DNA from 2 places in the Pseudomonas sp. Pse1 genome. Region 2 is predicted to be linked to the other one. Evidence: riboswitches for the same ligand, from Rfam matches in the RefSeq annotation. Region 2 holds a riboswitch; the other holds the start of a gene.
The links. Region 2 has a riboswitch for cobalamin ahead of cobW (cobalamin biosynthesis protein CobW). Riboswitches for the same ligand answer to the same signal wherever they lie in the genome.
Positions count from the first base shown of each region.

Region 1: it holds a riboswitch for cobalamin, as region 2 does, so the genes downstream of both, NR126_RS09970 (ABC transporter substrate-binding protein) here and cobW (cobalamin biosynthesis protein CobW) in region 2, are expected to answer to the same signal.

Region 1 is NZ_JALJRO010000005.1:163,605-170,827, forward strand. It holds gene NR126_RS09960 (ABC transporter ATP-binding protein) at 1-736, opposite strand, end outside; gene NR126_RS09965 (iron ABC transporter permease) at 733-1,749, opposite strand; gene NR126_RS09970 (ABC transporter substrate-binding protein) at 1,746-2,759, opposite strand; cobalamin riboswitch at 2,907-3,101, opposite strand; gene NR126_RS09975 (MarC family NAAT transporter) at 3,138-3,809, opposite strand; gene NR126_RS09980 (hypothetical protein) at 3,816-4,400, opposite strand; gene NR126_RS09985 (DUF3302 domain-containing protein) at 4,688-5,044, shown strand; gene NR126_RS09990 (HlyD family secretion protein) at 5,048-6,007, shown strand; gene NR126_RS09995 (SulP family inorganic anion transporter) at 6,128-7,223, shown strand, end outside.
Region 2 is NZ_JALJRO010000023.1:41,016-48,238, reverse strand. It holds gene NR126_RS24945 (fatty acid cis/trans isomerase) at 1-1,231, shown strand, start outside; gene nfuA (Fe-S biogenesis protein NfuA) at 1,335-1,919, shown strand; gene cobM (precorrin-4 C(11)-methyltransferase) at 2,060-2,806, opposite strand; gene NR126_RS24930 (cobalamin biosynthesis protein) at 2,938-3,351, opposite strand; gene NR126_RS24925 (CbtA family protein) at 3,348-4,055, opposite strand; gene NR126_RS24920 (CbtB-domain containing protein) at 4,067-4,258, opposite strand; cobalamin riboswitch at 4,355-4,581, opposite strand; cobalamin riboswitch at 4,699-4,908, shown strand; gene cobW (cobalamin biosynthesis protein CobW) at 5,007-6,074, shown strand; gene cobN (cobaltochelatase subunit CobN) at 6,078-7,223, shown strand, end outside.

The DNA of each region.
Region 1 (7,223 bases), on a different contig from region 2:
CGAATGGGTCCGTGAGGTAGTGGGCCTGTACGCCGAAGGTGGCGTGCAAACGTTGTGGCGTGAGCACTTCCAGGGGCTTACCGAGCGCCACCAGCCGTCCACGGTCGAGGATTGCCAGGCGGTCGCAGGTCAGGGCCTGGTTGAGGTCGTGCAGCACGATCAGGCTGGTAACGGGCAGCGCCTGCACACCCTTGAGAATCGTCAGTTGATGCTGGATGTCGAGGTGGTTGGTCGGCTCGTCGAGCAGCAGGATCTGCGGACGCTGGGCGAGGGCCCGGGCGATATGCACGCGCTGGCGCTCACCCCCGGACAGACCACGCCAGATGCGTGTGCTCAGGTGCGTGGCGTCGACATCGTGCAGGGCCTGGCGGACGATCGCCTCGTCCTCCCGGCTCCACGGGCTCAGGGCCGACAACCAGGGCGTGCGGCCGAGCGCGACGGCGTCGAACACGCGGATCGCGTCGTCGGTGTCGGCCTGTTGCTCGACCACCGCCAGGCGTTGCGCAATGCTGCGGCGCGAAAGTTTTTCCAGCGGCTGGTCAGCCAGCCACACACCGCCGGCTGACGGCGTGCGCAAGCCGGCCAACAGCTTGAGCAAGGTGGACTTGCCGGAGCCGTTGGGCCCGACGACGCCGAGGGTTTCGCCGGGGTGCAGATCGAGATGGATATCCTGCAGCAACTCGGCGTCACGCACCTTGAAGGACAGACCTCGGCACCTCAGAACGGGGGCGCTCATCGGGCGCTCCTGCGGCCGATCAGGATCAGCGCAAACACCGGCGCACCGACCAGCGCGGTGATCACCCCGACCGGAATCACCTGGCCCTTGATCAGGGTGCGTGACAGCACGTCGGCGGCAATCAGAAACAACGCGCCGGCCAGGGCACTGGCGGGCAACAGGCGCGAGTGCCCGGTGCCGAGCAGCAGGCGCACGGCGTGGGGAATTACCAGACCGACAAAACCGATGGAGCCGACAATGGACACCATCACCGCCGTCACCAGCGCCGCGCACCCCACCAGCACCAACTGCACCCGGCGCACCGGTATGCCGAGTGATGCGGCTGAATCGCTGCCAAAGGCAAAAGCGTCCAAGGCACGTCGGTGCAGCAGGCACAACACCAGACCCGCGACTGCCACCGGCACCGCCAGCCACACCGACGGCCAGCGCACCCCGCTGAGGTTGCCCAGCAGCCAGAACATGATGCCCCGTGCCTGTTCGGAGCTGGCCGATTTGGTGATCAGGAACGCGGTGATGGCGTTGAACAACTGCGAGCCGGCAATGCCCGCGAGGATGATTTGCCCAGTGCCACGGCTTGAACCGCTGAGTCGCGCCAGCAAAATCACCAGGGCGAACGCAGCCATGGCGCCGACGAAGGCGCCGGCCGACAAGGTCAGCATGCCGGCGCCGACGCCGAGCAGAGCCACCAACACCGCCCCGGTTGAGGCTCCGGCACTGACGCCCAGCAGATACGGATCAGCCAGGGGATTGCGCAACAACGACTGCAGAATCACCCCGCAGGTGGCCAGGCCGGCACCGCAGGCCGCCGCGACCAGGGCGCGGGTCAGGCGATAATTCCAGACGATGCCTTCGTCGATCGGGTCCAGCGCGTAGCCGGCGGCCCACAGTTTGTTTGCCAGCACCTGGAACACCACGTGAAGCTCAATGGCGGTTTCACCGATGGCCACGCCGGCGATGACAGCTGCCAACAGCAGCGCCATGGCCGACAAGCTTCTAATCAGACTCGCAGTCATTGCGGCAGGTTAAAGCGGTCGATGGCCTCGGCCAGTTGCTGCAGGCCGTCGAAGGTGCGCACGCTGGCCTGCATGGCCATCGCATCAAGCACGATGATGCGGTTGTTTTTCACCGCGTCCATGTTGCGTGTCACCGGGTCGCTGCGCAGAAACGCCAGTTTCTTTTCATGGTCATCGGCGGGGAAGCGGCGGCGGTCCATGCGCGCGATGACCAGGAAAGTCGGATTGGCCTTGGCGATGGTTTCCCAGCCGACCGTCGGCCATTCCTCGTCGGACTCGACCACGTTACGCACGCCCAACGTCGTCAACATGAAGTCGGGAACGCCCTTGTGGCCGGCCACATAAGGATCGATGTCCATGTCGGCGCTGGAGAACCAGACCAGGGCACTGAGCGGCGGGTGCTTTTTCTCGTGGGCCTTGGTAATCGATTGGGCGAGGCTGGCCTTGAGCTCGTCCGTCAGTTGGGCGCCGCGCTCGCGCACATCGAAAATCTCGGCGAGCTGCTCAATGCCCTTGTAGATGCTCTCGATGCGGAACGGCGCCAGGCGCGTACCGTCAGCGCCCACCAGGTTGTCCTTGGCTTCACAGTCTGAAGGCAGCAGGTAGGTGGGGATTTTCAGCTCATGAAATTGCTCGCGAGTGCCGACCACGCCTTGCGGACCGACCATCCATTCCAGCTCAACCGTCACCAGTTGCGGGCGCTTGCCGATCACCGCTTCGAAACTGGGATCGTTGTCCGCCAAGCGCTCGATCTTGTCGTTCTGCGCCTTGTACACCGGCAACACGTTGTTGAACCACAGCGACGTGCCGAGCACTTTGTCGCTCAGGCCCAGGGCGTAGAGCATTTCGGTACCGGCCTGGCCAATGGTCACGGTGCCGCTGGGCGCATGCTGGAAGGTCAGGCTGCTGCCGCAGTTTTCGAGGGTCAGTGGGTACTGGGTCGGGGTGGCCTGGGCCAGGGCGCAAAGAGCCATACCGGCAACGAGGGTCGAAAGGCGGGGCAACAGCATGGGGCAATCTCCATTTGAACCGTACAGGCAACAGCAGGGATACGGTTTGGAAACACACCCTCGAACACTGCGTTGAACACAGGGCAAGACCGCGCGACAAGGAAACTGGCGGGCAGCAGGGATGTCCTTCCCGGACACCCCGCCGGTTAGTGATTTTGCTTGGCCGGCAGGTCTCCTGACTCATGCGTCGTTGCCGCACCCCAGCCTTCCCGGAAATGATCCAGTGGCAGTTGTGGAGTGGGCTCGGCATCTACAGTTGCGGGGGCAGTTCCGATTGACACCGGGTGTGGTGTTTCGGATTCCCTATTAATCCCCTGGGGGACCGGCGGCGCTATGGTAGTCGATCACGGCACCGGGAGGAAATGCGCGGGCTGCCAACTAGGGCAGGCGCGGCGGATGGAAGTTGCTGTCGATGAGCGACTGGACGATTTCGATCGAGCCATTGATGGCGAACTGAGCGCCCATGCACACCAGCAAAAAGCCCATCAGTCGGGAGATTGCGTCGATCCCGGACTCGCCGGTTATGCGCATGATCAGCCCCGAGCTGCGCAGGCAGATCCACAGGATCAGCGCGGTGAACAGGAAGATTAGCGCAGGGGCGGCCATTATCACCCAGGCCGGGAACATCGTGCTGTGCTTGATCGTTGCCGCAGAACTGATGATCAAGGCAATGGTGCCGGGGCCGGCGGTGCTGGGCATAGCCAGCGGGATCAAGGCGAAGCTCTCCTTTTCCTTGACGTCATGGTCGGTCGTCGGTGGTGCGGGCGGTGGAAACAGCATCTTCATGCCCATGACGATCAGGATTCCACCCCCGGCTATGCGCAAACCGGGGATGGAGATGTTGAAGGCATCCATGATCAGTTCGCCGGTGTAGTAGGTTAGCGTCATGATCAGGAAGACATAGAAGGCCGTCAGCCGCGCCTGTTTATTCTTTTGCCGTTGGTTGAGTCCTTTACTCAGGGCGAGGAACAGCGCCACGGTGGTGGGCGGGTTGAGCAACGGCAACAACGCCAGCAATCCCAGGGCAATCGCGTTGAATAAATCACTCATGGGCGATTATGGGTTGGTCGAGGTTTTGATTTTCAGGATCTCGGTGTAGATCGCCTCGACCGTCTGCCCCACCTGCAGCTTCTTCATGCGCTCTTGAAGCTGCGGGTCCTCGACCTTGACCACCCTGACCTTGCCTTCTGGAGGCATCAGGGTCACTTCATGGGTCTTCAAATCGATCTGGGTAATCTTCGAGGTGACCTTGACCTGGCGTACCGCCTCGCCGCCGGGATTGGGGTTGTCTTTGGTGGCGCGAATGGTCATGGCTTCATCGCTGACTTTGGGTGCACCCCCCACCTGGGTGTCGAGTACATAGGCCACCGAGCGCAGCACCTGGATGTCGACGTTATCTCCGACTTTCAGGTTGGGCAGGGCTTTGGCTTGATCGGTCAGTTGCAGGGGAATCGGCTGCTTGTTGAGGCCTTCGATGGTGACCTGATAATTCGCCGCATCGACTGCCAGCACTTTCGTCACGAAGTGGCCTTCCATCGCGGTACTGCCCAACGGAATATCAGCCGCCTGGGCACTGATGCCGGCAGTCGACAGGAGAGTGGCAAACGCGACACGCAAGGCGAAGGATTTGACGGATTTCATGAGCTTGGTTTCCCTGTGATAGCTGACGGACACGCCCAAGAATAGTCGGTGTTCGGCAACTTGCCTGGTGACCTTATCGATTGAATTGCCGAGCATTTCGCCCTGCATGGGACTGTCTGCTATCTGCGATTTCACTGAGTTAAGTCAGCGAGCGATAGCCGGGCAGGCGATTAAACTTGAACTATTCTGATTTCGAACGGGCGCGCGCGGAGCAGCGACCGCAGTCGACCATCACAGCACTCACGTGGTGCGTACGCGCTGTTTTTGTTTTTCGGGAGGGGGGCGTCGTGCTCGACTACATTGCGCTGGGCATTCTTTTTTTTGCGGCAATCGTGTTGTTCTACGGGATTATCGTGCTGCACGACATACCCTACGAAATTGCCGTACACCGCAAACATCCGCATCAGGACGCCATTCATGCAGCAGGTTGGGTGAGTCTGTTCACCCTGCATGCGTTGTGGCCGTTCCTGTGGATCTGGGCGATGTTGTACCGGGAGGATCGCGGCTGGGGATTTCGCACGGATCCCGAGCAGTTGAAACTCGATGCGGAGCTGGTCAAGGAGCTGGCTGAACTGCGCCAACGCGTGCAGCGCCTGGAAGGGAAGACGCAGTCCGATGACTCTTCTATAGAAGGACGGCAATAAACCATGGACTTATTACTGATCCTTACCTACACCGCCATCTGCGTGGCAATCTTCAAGATTTTCCGTATTCCCCTGAACAAGTGGACGGTGCCGACCGCCGTGTTGGGCGGCGTGGTGTTGATTGGCGCGCTGATCTTCCTGATGAACTACAACCACCCGTATTCGGAGGTGGCGCGTTCGTACTTCGTCTCGGTGCCGATTATCCCGACCGTGACGGGCAAGGTGATCGAGGTGCCGGTCAAGGGCAACGAGCCGCTGAAAACCGGGGATGTGCTGTTTCGCATCGACCCCGAGCCGTTCCAGAACCGCCTCAAGTCGCTGAAAGCCCAGCAAATCTCCGCACGGGCTGATTTGTTCCGAATCAACGAACTGATCAAGCGCAACTTCGGTACGCGGCGCGAGCTGGATGCGGCCCAAGCCCTGGTGGACGACCTGCAGGGGCAGATCGACAACGCCCAGTTCGATTTGGACAACACCACCGTACGGGCACCGAGCAAGGGCTTCGTGACCCATGTTTCGCTGCGTGCGGGGATGATGGCGACCAAGTTTCCGCTGCGTCCGTCGATGGTCTTCATCCCGGAAGAGGGCCAATACTTTGCTGCCTGGATGCGCCAGAACAGCTTGCTGCGCCTGGTGCCGGGCGATGAGGCGGAGGTCGCCTTCGACGGCATTCCCGGACGAGTGTTTACCGGTAAGGTGAAGAATGTCATCAGTGTGATAGGCGAGGGGCAGATCCAGCCATCCGGCACCTTGCTCAGCTACACCGGATCGCCACCACCGGGTCGGGTGCCGGTGATCATCGAGATCACTGACCCGGATTATCCGGAGTACGCCAAGTTGTTACCCGGTGGCTCATATGGTCAGGCGGCGCTGTACAGCCAGCACTTCCACCATGTGGCGATCATGCGCAAGATACTGCTGCGCATGGCCGCCTGGATGAACTACATCTTCCCGTTCCATTGACAGATGAGGGGGGGAGACCGGCACTGGTCGGCTCCCCCTCGGTCATTCTCGCGATTCTTCACAAGTCCCTGAACAACGCTGACGGGCGCTACACATCTTCCACACTTAGGGGCCAGACCCATGAACCTTGCGGACTCGCCGTCGCCAAGTCCCGAGCCGGGGCGCATCGTGCGCAAGACCGGCGTCAACACCGGCTGGAACCGCTGGCTGCCCGGATTTCGCACCTTGCGCGAGTACCAGATCGCCTGGTTGCGCCACGACATCCTCGCCGGTCTGGTGCTGACCACCATGCTGGTGCCCGTGGGTATCGCCTATGCGGTGGCATCCGGGTTGCCTGGCATCTATGGCCTGTATGCGACCATCGTGCCGCTGATTGCCTATGCCCTGTTCGGTCCCAGCCGGATTCTGGTGCTGGGCCCGGACTCGTCGCTGGCGGCGGTGATCCTCGCCGTCATCCTGCCGCTGTCCGGTGGTGATCCGCAGCGCGCCGTGGCCCTGGCAGCGGCGATGGCGATTGTCTCAGGCGTGGTGTGCATCCTCGCCGGCATTGCGCGTCTGGGTTTTATCACCGAGTTGCTGTCCAAGCCGATTCGCTATGGCTACATGAACGGGATTGCCCTGACCGTATTGATCAGCCAGTTGCCGAAGATGTTCGGTTTCTCCATCGAGTCCGAAGGCCCACTGACCAACCTCTGGTCCATTGCCACGTCAATAGTCGACGGCAAGAGCAACTGGATCACCTTTGCGGTCGGCGCCACGACCCTGGCGGTGATCCTGCTGCTCAAGGGCAACAAACGCATCCCCGGCATCCTCATCGCCGTGGTCGGGGCGACGGTCGCTGTCGGCGTGCTGGATCTGGGGGCGAGTGCCGGGGTCTCGGTGCTCGGCGCGTTGCCCCAGGGCTTGCCGGCATTCGCCATTCCCTGGATTACTCGCGAAGACCTGGTCCCGGTGTTGATTGGTGGCTGCGCGGTGGCGCTGGTTTCATTCGCCGACACCAGCGTGCTGTCAAGAGTCTACGCGGCGCGCACCCGCAGCTACGTCGACCCCAACCAGGAAATGGCCGGTCTGGGCTTTGCCAACCTGGCGGCCGGGTTCTTCCAGGGCTTTCCCATCAGCAGCAGTTCGTCGCGGACCCCGGTGGCCGAAGCCGCAGGCTCGAAAACCCAGTTGACCGGGATCGTTGGTGCTTTGACGGTGGCCTTGCTGCTGATGG
Region 2 (7,223 bases):
CTTTATTCGCGGTCCGGTGTGCCGTGGGCAGATCGCGACCGATGTGATCCGCGATAACTTTTGGGCGCTGTTCCAGGCGCCCGAGCATGACCTGTACATCGTCGACCCGAACTACCGGCGCCAGGCCACGCCGCTGCTGGCGATGCCTGGGCAGAACGATGATGTCGGCAGCGTTCTGAGCCTGTGGCACACCTACCGCGACAAACGTAACGATTACGAAGCCCTGCGCCGCGACAGCTACGCCGACGCGCCGGCGCCGAGTTGGTCGACCCTGTGGGCGGGCAACGACAACTCGTTGCTGAGCATTTTCCGCCACTTCGACAGTGCCTCGGTGACCAAGGGCCTGATCGGCGATGTGCCGCAGACCATGTGGCTGTTCGACTACCCGCTGCTGGAGCGCACCTACTACCAATTGGCGGTGAACTTCGACGTTTACGGCAACGTCTCGCACCAGGCGCAGACGCGGCTGTATTTCGACCTGATCCGCAACGGCGCCGAGCTGAACTTCCTGCGCCTGATGCCGGCCGACTCGCGGGATGCCTACCTCGACGACTGGTACCAGAACAGCGGCAAGCTGAAGATGTGGATGGACTATGAAAACATCGACGATGACACCCCGACCGCGCTGAGCCTGGATGCCAAGGACCCGATGCGCGACTTCACCCACCAGTTGCTGGCACGCTACGGCGACCTGAATGCCCGGCCGGATCCGATCAACCGCTGCGACGGCGCCTATTGCTCGCGGGCCAATATCGACCCGGCCCTGCAGGGCGCCGAGCAGGTCCTGAGTCGTCTGGTGTCGCGCCCGGCGGCAGGCTTGAAGGTGATTGACCAATTGCCGGAAGCGACCATGCTGCGCATCGAAATCCCTGGCGGCAAGCGCGAGATCTACAGCCTGCTGCGCAACCGCGCCCACAGTAACGTGGCGTTCATGCTCGGCGAATCGCTGCGCTATCAGCCGGGGCTCGACACCCTGACGCTGTATCCCGGCGTGCTCAGCAGCTACCCGAATTTCATGTTCAATATTCCGGTGGCCGATGTGCCGGAATTCGTCGAGGACATGGAAAACGCCAAGGACGCCAACCGTTTCGAGCGCATTGTCGAGCGTTGGGGCATTCGTCGCAGCCATCCGCTGTTCTGGGTGTATTTCCACGATTTGAGCCGCTATATCCACGAAACCGACCCGGTGGAAGAGGGCGTGCTGGACATGAATCGCTACGAGAACCTGTGATTGAGCGCGGATTAAGGTCCGCGCTTTAACCCGACAAAAATACTGGGACTTTGTCCGGCGCCACGTTTGGCGTAAACTGCGCCCAAGCCTGCGAGGAAATTCCATGACTGCTATTACCATCACCGACGCCGCCCACGATTACCTGGCTGATCTGCTGTCCAAGCAGAACACCCCGGGCATCGGCATCCGCGTTTTCATCACCCAGCCTGGCACCCAGTACGCCGAGACCTGCATTGCCTACTGCAAGCCGGGCGAGGAAAAGCCGGAAGACACCGCGCTGGGGCTGAAAAGCTTCACCGCCTACATCGATCACTTCAGCGAAGCTTTCCTGGACGATGCAGTCGTCGACTACGCCACCGACCGCATGGGCGGCCAGTTGACCATCAAGGCGCCGAACGCCAAAGTGCCGATGGTCAACGCCGACAGCCCGGTCAACGAGCGCATCAACTACTACCTGCAAACCGAAATTAACCCGGGGCTGGCCAGCCACGGCGGCCAGGTCAGCCTGATCGATGTGGTTGAAGACGGCATCGCCGTGTTGCAGTTCGGCGGCGGCTGCCAGGGCTGCGGCCAGGCGGACGTAACCCTGAAGGAAGGCATCGAGCGCACCCTGCTCGAGCGCATTCCGGAGCTCAAGGGCGTGCGCGACGTGACCGATCACACGCAGAAAGAAAACGCCTACTACTAAGGCGTTCGCTGCGACTAAAAAAACGGCGTCCGTGAGCGCCGTTTTTTTATGCCCTGTAGGAGCATCTGGCTTTACGCGTCATCGTTGACGATTTTCGCTGGCAAGCCAGCTCCGACAATGGCCGTGGTAGAGCAGAAACATTACGGCCTATACAAATGCGCATGCCCCGCCCGATACAGCGATGACTCGCTGAAACTGTCACTGGCCAACACCCGGCCCACCAGAATCAGTGCCGTACGCCGGAACCCCTTGGCCTGCACTTTCTCGGCGATATCGGCGAGGGTTCCCAGCACCCAGTCCTGATCCGGCCAACTGGCCCGGTGTACCACGGCGATCGGGCAATCCGCGCCGTAATGGGGCAGCAGTTCGGCGACGATTTTCTCCAGGTGATTGACCCCCAGATGAATGGCCATGGTGGTGCCGTGGGCGGCCAGGCTGCTGAACGACTCGCCGGCGGGCATGCTGGTCTTGTCGGCGTAGCGGGTGAGGATCACGCTCTGGGCGATGTCCGGCAGGGTCAGTTCAGCCTCCAGCAACGCCGCGCAGGCGGCGGTGGCGGTGACGCCGGGGATGATTTCGAAGGGGATGCCCAGCGCCCGCAAGTGGCGGATCTGCTCGCCGATGGCGCCGTACAGGCTCGGGTCGCCGGAATGCACGCGGGCCACATCCTGGCCCTGGACGTGAGCCACGCGGATCAGCTCGATGATCTGTTCCAGGTGCAGTTCGGCGCTGTTGATCACGTGTTCGGCCTGGTGGCCTTCAAGCGCGGCAGCCGGCACCAGCGAGCCGGCGTAGATGATCACCGGGCAACTGCGGATCAGCCGCTGGCCCTTGACGGTGATCAGTTCCGGATCGCCGGGGCCGGCGCCGATGAAGTAGACGGTCATGGCCGGCTCCTGAGGGTTCTAGGGAAGGGGCAGATGAGCGATGCTCATGATGAAAAGGGAATTATCGCAAGAATTGAAGGGGGCTAACGCAGGAACTCGCTCGCTCCTACAGGTGTGCGGGGTATTGCCCATTATCCGGCACACGCCAACGCAAAGGTCGCTTGCGCATACTTCTGTCGGGAAATCAGCAAGGTCGCTGGCGCCTGGGCCAGTGCTTCGGCAAGGGCGAGGGCAGCGCTTTCGGCGACGCCGTAACAACCCGTGCGCTCGAAAGCGATCTGGGACTGGTGGCTAAGCCGTGCTTCGTAAGCGGACAATTGCTCGCTGCTGAACACGGTCAGGGGCAAGCCCAGTTGCTCAGCCAGTTCGATAAGCCCGGGTTCATCACGTTTCAGGTCGATGCTCGCCAGCGCCGTGATCGATTGCAGATCGATCCGCTGTGCCTGCAAGGCCTGGTCGAGTAACGCGCGCAGCGTGCTGGCCGGGCAGCCGCGTTGGCAGCCCAGGCCGACCACCAGGGTCGGCGCTGCGCGCGTTTCACTCATGCCTGATAGTGGCCTGCGCTTTTGCGCCGGAACAACCAGGCACTGATCAGCCCAAGGGCCAGCCAGAACGCCACGTTGGTCAGCTGCGAAGCGATCTTGAACTGCGCTTCGAGGGCCTCGGGGGCGAGCATCGAATGCACTTCCGGTTGCGGCGCGCCGACGATGTGCGGCACCGCTAAGATGGCCACGCCGAGTGCCTTCAGCAGCCAGTTCTTGCCGAAGGCGATCAGGGCGATACCGGCAGCAGTAGACGCGGCAGTACCGATCCACCACATCTGCCGCTGCGCCAGATCCGCGGCGGCGGTGCCCGGCAACTCCGGCGGCAGGCCGAGGGTCGGCGCGAGGACGAAGGTGGCGTAACCGGCCAGGCCCCAGAGCAGGCCCTGGGACGTGCGGGTCGGGGTGCGCAGGGTGTAGAGTCCGGCGAGCATCAGCGCGAAACCGACCGCCACCACCAGGTTGCCGCCGGTGGTCGACAGCACGCGCTGCCAGCCGTCTTCCGGCTCCCAGGCCTCGGCGTCGTGGCTGTGGGCAGCCATCGCCGAGTCGGCATGTTCATGCACTTGCTCGACGGCGGGCTCGGATTTCTCGTAGGTCTCGGCCTGCAAAATCAGCGGCGAGACCCAGAAGCTTTGCAGCAGGGTCAGCAGAAGGGCGGCCAACAGCCCGCTGAAACCTGCGGTTTGAGCAATACGCTTGATCATCTGGGCAGGTCTCAGTGGCACGGGAAAGCGGCGCTGTGCCGGGTGTCGTGAGCGGCGTTGTGCACGGCTTCGATGTGCGAGAAGCCGGCGAAGTACACCAGGCACGCACCGAGGATCGAGGCGCTGAGGGCGGCGACCAGGCGTTGGCCCAGTGTGGTGGTGCCGGCGGCGGTGGCGTGGCGAGTGCTGCTGATGGTCGACATGGCGCTTACCTCTGGTCAGTCAGGGGTGATCCGTGCGCATGCAAGCCTCCGCGAGCAGGCCGCGGAAACTGAAACAGCGCCCGCCCACCGCGGGTTTGTTATTCAAGTATTGCGGGCCGGTCTCCGGGCTCACGAGGGGCTGGCGTTGGCCAAACCTTCAAGAATCGCCTTCCCATGCTGTACATCAGGCACAGTGGCTGTGATTCTTCACTCGCTTACCGTTGCGGGGGCAGCACCGGACTGACATGGGCTTGAAGTAAAGCTCATGATTCACCGGTTTCCCGTTTCACCCTGTGAAGGGCACCCGTAACAAGGTGTGTAGGAGAGCATGGGCGGGTGCTGGCGTCAATCTTGATACCGAGTTGACCCCTTCGCGAGCAGGCTCGCTCCCACAATGGATTTGCGGTCACCAGAACCATTGACCGAGCCCAGTACGATGCGTAGCCTTGCACCTTCGAGGTTCTTCGGCCCCTGCGCCGAAGCTAAGAAGGGAACGCGGTCGATGCCGCGGCTGCCCCCGCAACTGTGAACGGTGTCGTTGCTGCCAGGCCACTGCACGCTCTTCCGAGCGGCGGGAAGGCGCAGTAATCGCCAGTCGAAAGACCGGCCCACCGTCAGCCAGGAGACCTGCCTCGATCCAGATTCTCACTACAACCGGGCGGGGTGATCCGGTGGCGAACTGCTCCCGCGCGCGTCTGCGTCGCTGGTTCTCGTCCCGTATGCCCGCCACCTTGCCAAAGGGCATCCGATGAAAACACTGGCCAAACTCCCCGTCACCATCGTTACCGGCTTCCTTGGCTCGGGCAAAACCACCTTGCTGCGGCACATGCTCGACAACGCCCAGGGCCGGCGCATCGCGGTGATCGTCAACGAATTTGGCGAGCTGGGCATCGACGGCGAAATCCTCAAGCAGTGCTCCATCGGCTGCACCGAAGAAGAAGCCAGCGGCCGGGTCTACGAGTTGGCCAACGGTTGCCTGTGCTGCACCGTCCAGGAAGAATTCTTCCCGGTGATGCGCGAGCTGGTGGCGCGCCGTGGCGACCTCGACCACATCCTCATCGAAACCTCTGGCCTGGCCCTGCCCAAGCCGCTGGTCCAGGCTTTCCAGTGGCCGGAAATCCGCAGCGCCTGCACGGTTGACGCGGTTATTACCGTGGTCGACAGCCCGGCCGTCGCCGCCGGCACCTTCGCCGCCTTCCCTGACCAGGTTGACGCCCAGCGCAAGCTCGACCCGAACCTTGACCACGAGTCGCCGCTGCACGAACTGTTCGCTGACCAACTGGCCAGCGCCGACTTGGTGATCCTCAACAAGACCGACCTGATCAACCCCGAAGACCTGGCCCGAGTGCGCCTGGAAGTCGCCGAGGAACTGCCGCCGGCGGTGAAAATCATCGAGGCCAGCAGCGGTCGCGTGCCGCTGGACGTGCTGATCGGCCTGGGTGCCGGCTCCGAAGAACACATCGACAGCCGCCACAGCCACCACGATCACCACCATGACGGCGACGATCATGAAGACCACGATCACGACGCCTTCGATTCGATCTCCATCGAACTGCCGCAAGCCGATGAAAGCCTGCTGCTCGATGCCCTGACCCAACTGGTGGTGCAGCACGGCATCCTGCGGGTCAAGGGTTTCGCGGCGATCCCGAACAAACCGATGCGCCTGCTGATCCAGGGCGTGGGCACTCGTTTCGACAAGCACTTCGACCGTCAGTGGGGCGCCGAAGAAGCGCGCATCACGCGCCTGGTGCTGATCGGCCAGGAACTGGACGCGGCCTTGCTCGAAGCGCAACTGCGCGCCGCCCTCAGCGTCTGATCCATGCACCTGCTCAGGACCCAGCCCGGCGGATTCGTCTCCGAGGACAACATTGCCGATCTCGGGCAAACCCCCGCCGAGCTGGTGATCCTGTGCAGCGGTGACTCCAGCCTGGCGCTGCTGGCCGAGGCGGCGCAGCAACTGCCCGGGGACTACCCGAGCCTACGCCTGGCCAACCCGATGCAGGTGCAGAATCACGCCTCGGTCGACCTGTATGTCGATCAGGTGCTGCGCCACGCCAAGGTGATCCTGATCTCGCTGCATGGCGGGATCGCCTATTGGCGCTACGGCGTCGAGCGCCTGATCGAACTGGCGCAGCGCGGTGTGCAACTGATTCTGGTGCCGGGCGACGACCGTCCCGACCCGGAGCTCAGCGACTTGAGCACCGTGCCGGCGGAAGACCGCGAGCGGCTCTGGCACTTCCTGCGTCAGGGCGGCAAGCACAATGCTCTGGAGCTGTATCGCTGCCTGGCCAGTCGCTGGCTTGGCCGCGACTATGCCTGGGGCGAGCCGCAAGTGCTGCCACGCACGGCGATCTATCATCCGCATCACGCCCATCCTAACCTGACCGATTGGCAAGCCGACTGGCGGCCCGGTCAGCCAGTGGCGGCGCTGCTGTTCTACCGCTCGCACTTGCAGGCGGCCAACACCGCGTTCGTCGATGTGTTCTGCCAGCGCTTGCAGGTGGCCGGACTCAATCCCTTGCCAATCGCCGTCGCCAGCCTCAAGGAGCCCGGCTGCCTGACGGTCGTCGAAGACTGGCTGGACGAGGTGCAGGCCGCGCTGATTCTCAACACCACCGGCTTTGCCCAGTCCAGCCCCGAGGCGCCGCACCTGCGGCCGTTCCGCCGCGATATCCCGGTGATCCAGGCGATCTGTGCCCAAGACAACGAGCCGGGCTGGAGTGCCAGCGAACAGGGGCTCGGCCCGCGTGACCTGGCGATGCACATCGCCTTGCCGGAACTGGATGGGCGGATCATCAGTCGGCCCATCAGCTTCAAGGACCTGGCCTGGCGCAGCGAGCGCAGCCAGTGCGATGTGGTCTGTTACCGGGCGCACCCCGAACGCATGGATTTCGTCGCCGAACTGGCCCGGCGCTGGGCCGAGTTGGCGCGCGTGCCGAACGGCGAGAAACGGGTGGCGCTGATT